2 linked regions of the Dinghuibacter silviterrae genome follow. The protein of the gene in region 1 binds, or shares a complex with, the protein of each later gene. Links are inferred from orthologs where the notes say so. Each region holds a gene or a part of one and is shown on either strand. Other genes may lie near its edges.

What was found.
Region 2: the proteins of trxB (region 1) and trxA are in contact, whole or in part, in a crystal structure (PDB 1F6M), measured with the Escherichia coli proteins. The link is inferred for Dinghuibacter silviterrae from one-to-one orthologs.

The regions. Positions count from the first base shown.
Region 1 is NZ_SODV01000002.1:2,073,002-2,076,148, forward strand. What follows is about bases 157-3,052. They hold trxB (thioredoxin-disulfide reductase), read left to right. Parts: upstream 157-1,080; coding sequence 1,081-2,025; downstream 2,026-3,052. Other genes in these bases: EDB95_RS25670 (sigma-70 family RNA polymerase sigma factor), read left to right, coding at 157-990; folB (dihydroneopterin aldolase), read left to right, coding at 2,062-2,412; EDB95_RS25685 (tetratricopeptide repeat protein), read left to right, coding at 2,421-3,052. In the rest of the region: more of EDB95_RS25670, read left to right, coding at 133-156; more of EDB95_RS25685, read left to right, coding at 3,053-3,147.
Region 2 is NZ_SODV01000001.1:2,457,687-2,460,878, reverse strand. The notes cover bases 121-3,061. They hold trxA (thioredoxin), read left to right. Parts: upstream 121-1,401; coding sequence 1,402-1,722; downstream 1,723-3,061. Other genes in these bases: rpiA (ribose-5-phosphate isomerase RpiA), read right to left, coding at 3,033-3,061; EDB95_RS10890 (hypothetical protein), read left to right, coding at 1,949-2,959; dnaE (DNA polymerase III subunit alpha), read left to right, coding at 121-1,329. Outside these bases: more of dnaE, read left to right, coding at 1-120; more of rpiA, read right to left, coding at 3,062-3,192. UniProt on the Escherichia coli protein: Participates in various redox reactions through the reversible oxidation of its active center dithiol to a disulfide and catalyzes dithiol-disulfide exchange reactions.

The sequences.
Region 1 (3,147 bases):
TTAGTGAAAGTTTTGGTAAAACTACCGATCACGGCTATGAAATTCCGGTGTTGCGACGTATCTTTGCAGATAGTTTTTTTTGATTCCAATCATTTTGTGAAAACCATTGCATTGTAAGGCTAATTTTATCATATGAGGCAACTGAAGATTGCAACACAAATTACCAATCGTGATTCCCAGGCGGTTGAGAAGTACTTGCAGGAGATTTCCAAGATCCCGATGATCACTCCGGAAGAAGAAACAGTGCTGGCACAACGCATCAAAATGAGCGATCAGAGAGCGTTGGACAAGCTGGTGCAGGCTAACCTGCGTTTCGTCGTCTCCGTAGCGAAGCAGTACCAACACCAGGGGCTATCACTTAGTGACCTCATCAATGAAGGTAATCTGGGTCTGATTAAAGCAGCCCAGCGTTTTGACGAAACCAAAGGTTTCAAGTTCATTTCATACGCGGTATGGTGGATCCGCCAGTCCATCCTGCAGGCGTTGGCAGAGCAAGGACGGCTTGTCCGCCTGCCTCAAAACAAAATTGGCACGTATAACAAAGCCAACAAAGCCTACATGGCCTTCGAGCAAGAGCACGAGCGCGAGCCAAGTACGGAAGAGTTGGCCGAGATCCTCGAAATGAGCGAAACGGAGATCAACAACATCTTCCAAAGCAACACCCGCCACACCTCTCTCGATGCCCCCGTGCACGAGGCCGAGGATGTAGCCATGGGTGACCTGCTGGAAGGTGGGGACTCGACCGATGAGGACGTCATGCACGATTCTCTCCGCGCCGAGATCCGCCGGGTACTGAAATCCCTCAGCCCCCGGGAAGCAGAGATCGTCAACGCTTACTTTGGCCTGGACGGTGAAAACGGTGTGACCATCGAACAGATCGGTCAGAAGTACGACCTCACCAAGGAACGCATCCGCCAGATCAAAGAGCGCGCGATCAAACGCCTCCAAAAGGCCCGCTACAGCAGCTCGCTGAAAGCATACTTAGGGTAGTCTCTACGATACGTCAAAAAGCCGCCCCCAGGGGCGGCTTTTTGTTTTTGTACGCCGCCGCCGTACATTTGCCCCTTCAATTCCATGCACATGGCACAAGAGATAGAGCACGTACATTGTCTGATCATAGGCTCCGGCCCCGCCGGTTATACCGCCGCGATCTATGCGGCCCGGGCAAACCTCAAGCCCGTTTTGTACCAGGGTATACAGCCCGGAGGGCAGTTGACCATTACCACGGAGGTCGAGAATTATCCCGGCTACCCCTCCGGTATCCAGGGTCCGGAAATGATGATTGACTTTGAAAAGCAGGCATCGCGCATGGGCGCGGATATACGCTTTGGGATGGCCACGAAAGTGGACTTTTCCGGCAAACCGTATAAGGTGGAAATTGACGAGGAAAAGTGGATCAGCGCAGACGCCGTCATCGTCTCGACCGGCGCCAGCGCCAAGTGGCTGGGCCTGGAAAGCGAACAGCGGCTCAACGGTTTTGGGGTAAGCGCCTGCGCGGTTTGCGACGGCTTTTTCTTCAAGGGCAAAGAAGTCGCCATCGTAGGCGCGGGGGACACCGCCTGTGAGGAAGCGCTCTACCTGTCCAAGCTGTGCACCAACGTGCACATGATCGTCCGCAAGGGTGAAATGCGCGCCTCCAAGGTCATGCAGGAACGTGTCCAGAAGACGTCAAACATCATGGTCTATTGGCATTCCGAAACCGCCGAAGTGGTGGGGGGCAACAAGGTCGAGGCCGTACGCATCCGCAACACCCAGACCGGCAAGGAAGAAACCGTTCCGGTCAGTGCCTTTTTCGTAGCCATCGGCCACGAGCCGAATTCCAATATATTCAAAAGCTGGCTGGACATGGACGGCCAGGGATATATCCAAACGGTCCCGGGTACCAGCAAAACGAACCTGGAAGGGATTTTTGCCGCCGGTGACGTTCAGGATAAAATCTACCGCCAGGCGGTAACGGCTGCGGGCAGCGGGTGTATGGCTGCGCTGGACGCGGAGCGGTACCTGTCCGCGGCGGGTCTGCACTAGAATGCGGCCGCCCGCCGCCCTCTAAAACTTCGACAGATGACGATCCACCTCGAAAACCTGCGCTTCTACGGCTATCACGGCTTGTACGTCCATGAGCAAAAACTGGGGGCCTGGTTCGAGCTGGACGTCAGCCTGGAATGGCCCGATCCGGACCGCCCCATCCGCCACCTCCACGAGACCGTCAACTACGTTGCCGTCTATGACCTGGTCAAGGCCAGGATGGCGCTCCCTGAAGAGCTCCTGGAAACGCTGGCCATGGAGATGGCGCACCTGCTCAAGGATCATTTTCCGCAATTGTCCGGCGTCGGTATACGCGTGACGAAGATCAATCCGCCTTTGCTCAACTTTCAGGGGACGGTTGCGGTTGAATACCGCAAAAGTTTCTAAATTGGGGCATGCGATCATTTTCCAAATACCTATGGATCGGCCTCCTTTTCGTGGGGAGCGCCCTGCATGCCCAAACCGCCAGTGACATCACCGCCGAAGGCGATCAGCTCGTCAAAAGCCTGAAAGAGGAGGACGCGTACAAAAAATACAAGGACGCCCTCGTCATTCAGCCGGACAACCTCCACGCGCTGATCCAGTGTAGCTATATGGCCAGCCGCATCGGGAACCGGCAAGCCGACAAAAACAAGGCGCGAGAATTCTTTACCGAGGCCCAGGACCTTGCCGGCCGCGCCTTAAAGGTGGACAGCACCTCTTCCGAGGCGTATCTGATGATGGCCATCGCTGAAGGCCGGTTGGCACAGACCGAAGGGGCCAGGAAAAAGGTGGAATACGGCCGGGACGTCAAGAACTATTGCGACAAGGCGATAAAGCTGGATCCCGGCAACTACCGGGCGTACCACCTGCTGGGCGTCTGGAACGTGGAGGCCGCCCACATGACCGGCCTGGAACGGACGAGCGCCAAAGTCCTGTACGGCGGCATTCCGGACGCAACGGTCAAGGAAGGCCTCCGCTGTTTTGAGAAGTGCCGGTCCATTTATCCCGGCTTTCTCCTGAATTACCTGGACATGGCCAAGGCCTACAAGGAAGACGACCAGAACGAAAAGGCCCTGGGCGCCCTCCAGACCCTTGTGCGCCTCCCCGTGCAGACCGAGGACGATCCCGCGATCAAGGCGG
Region 2 (3,192 bases), on another replicon or contig:
AAAGGCCACCCTGCCGACAAGCTGGAAAAGATCTGGACCGACTGGGAAGCCTTTGCCCAGTATGCCTTTAACAAATCACACTCGACCTGTTATGCCTTTGTCGCCTATCAGACGGCGTTCCTGAAGGCCCACTATCCCAGCGAATACATGGCCGCGGTCCTCAACAACGCCGGCTCCATCGAAAAGATCACGTTTTTCATGGAAGAATGTAAACGAATGGGGCTCAAAGTATTAGGACCCGATATCAACGAATCCAAGGCGGGTTTTGCCGTCAACAAAAAGGGAGAGATCCGGTTTGGCCTGTCCGGGCTCAAAGGCGTGGGCGAGGCTGCGATCGACTCCGTCCTTGAAGAAAGGGCCAAAAACGGGCACTTTGCCGACATCTGGGACCTGGTCAAACGCACCAACCAACGTACGGTCAATAAAAAGTCCCTGGAATGCCTTGTAAAGGGCGGCGCGTTCGACTGTTTCCCCCAATTCCACAGAGCGCAATTCTTTTTCGTCGCCCCCGGCGAACAGCTCAACGGCCTCGAAAGGATCATCCGTTTCGGGAACCAATATCAGACCACCCAGACCTCCCAGGCCAATACCCTTTTCGGGGATATGAGCATGCCCGCCGTCCAGCCGCCAAAGCTGCCGGACAGCGAGCCCTGGACCCTGACCACGCTCCTGGAACACGAGAAGGAGGTGACCGGGATCTTCCTAAGCGGTCACCCACTGGATCACTTCCGCTTTGAGATGCAGCACTACGGCATCACGACCATCGCCGAGTACAACGAATTCAAGGAAGGCATCACCCTGCAGCCCAATCCGTTCCGGCCTTTCCGCCTGGCCGGCCTGGTCGCCGACGCCCAGCACCGGATCTCCAAAACCGGGAAGCAGTTTGGCATTTTCGGCGTGGAAGATTATACGGGGAAAATGGAGGTGCCGCTGTTCGGTGAGGACTACATCAAATTCAAGGACTACTTTACGCCCGGGACGGTTATTTACCTGACCGGCAATTTCAAGAACCGGTTCAACAAGGCCGACGACTATGAGTTCAAGTTGGGCGGCATCCTGCTCCTGGAGACCATCAAACGGACCATGACCCGGCAACTCCAGCTTGACATTCATCCCATGCTGCTGACCGAGGAGATCGTACTTTTCCTCGAAAAACAGATCGAAAAATACCCCGGGAAAACCGCCCTGCGCATCCAGCTCAAGGACGATAAAGCCCAGAGAAAGATCGGGTTACAGCGCATCGGCGCCGGCCTGGAAATGAATGACGAAATGACACAGTTTCTCTTGTCAAACCCTGACGTAGAAGTCAATGTCGTGACAACGGCATGACGGTCGGATGCCAATTTATCAACATATACCGATTGGTCGTATCTTTGCACCATACAAACAAACCTATACTATATGGCACAAGAATTCACAGACAGCAATTTTCAGGAAACCGTTTTGGGTTCCGATAAATTAACGGTGGTAGACTTTTGGGCAGAGTGGTGTGGACCCTGTCGTGCGATCGGGCCGGTCATCGAAGAACTCTCTAAAGACTATAACGGTAAAGTAAACGTGGGCAAGGTCAATGTGGACAACAACCCTCAGGTAAGCATGAACTATGGCATTACGTCCATCCCCGCCATCCTCTTTATCAAGGACGGTAAGGTCGTGGACAAGCTGGTGGGCGCACAGCCGAAAAGCAACTTCGTAAAGAAGATCGAAGCGCACCTGGCGTAATCAACACGCAGTTTTTTTGTAAACATAAAGGTTCAAGGCCGTCCTTTTTTCAGGGACGGCCTTTTCAAATTCAGTAATGAAGGTTACTGAAACTCAAATAGGTCGCATTTTCCCTCCGGAATCTGGCATCCGTATTTATACTGATTTCTTTGTGAAGAAATCATGTATTGACATAAACGGCCTGTTAAGTCAATAGATTTGAACTCCAAACATTAAACTTTAACTTATGAACCTGAAATCGTTCCTGTCCCCGGCGGCCGGCCTGGTCCTGCTGGGTTGTTTTTCTTTTGCCAGTTGCTCTAAAAAGGCGGAATCCACGACGCAGCCTCAATTACCGCCCTCCCCCAGTGCCTTCCCTGCGGGGACCAATCGTAGCGAGGTCTGGGACATCACCTTACCGGCCACGGCGACCAGTGGAGCCATGGAAGTAACCGAATGGGTTTCTTACCAATACGGGGAGATAAACCTCGGTGTCACGACCAGCGTAGACCCCGGCTATGTGATGGTCGGCGGCGGGGCACAGGTAAGAGATCCGAACAACACCCCCAACAACGTGGACGCCGTGTTGACCGCAGCCTACCCGGTCCCCGACGGGAACTTTGCCACTTACGCGGCTTCCGACAAGGACCATGGGGGGATCTTTTACAATTCCGACCTGTATGTCTATGTCATCGGGATCAAGCTGTTTAGCCAATCCGGCACCGTCATTCCCACGTCTTCCATTACAAACAACTTGGCTATTATATCCGGCACCTCGGGTTCGGCCGAGCACCCATTTATCACGCTACCGGTCACTTCCGGTTATACCCTCATATCTGGCGGCGCCCAGGACAACTATGGTACGGGGTATGGAAACCTGTTGACGGAGAACAACTATGACGACGGGGCCTCTTATGCGGGCGGCAAAGACCAAAAGGAGCCGGATCCTTGTACGATTACCGCTTACGCGCTGGAATGGAACAACCAACCTATTCCGGGCTATGGGAGTTTCCTGCTGACCTATCAAAACGGACAGGCTATTGTCAATCAACGCCTTATGAGTTTGTCTGTCGGCGCCCTGGGGGGCTGTGCCGTGGCGGGCGTAGGCGGCGTCTCCACCTATACCGGATACGGACGGCTTTTGTATGGTGTCTATTCCCCTGCTTATAATGTCGGGGAGTTCCAGAGCAAGGACCAGGACGTCAGTGACATTTCCGGCGCCCTTGGCGGGGTCGTAACTTCCATTGCGCCCAAATAGCGGTCTTGAACCTTTCTACATAAAAAGGGCGTCCCACCTTCCAGGGACGTCCTTTTTGTATTTTAACGGCGGGCTATTTTCGCAGCTCCTTGACCGTACCGTCGGCATAGCCCACCAACACCTCGGTGGCGAGCCCGATGAACAACCCGTGCTCCACGACACCCGGGATCTCGTGCAACGCATGACCCAGCGCCGGTGCGTCGGCAATCGCGCCGAAGTGGGCGTCGAGGATG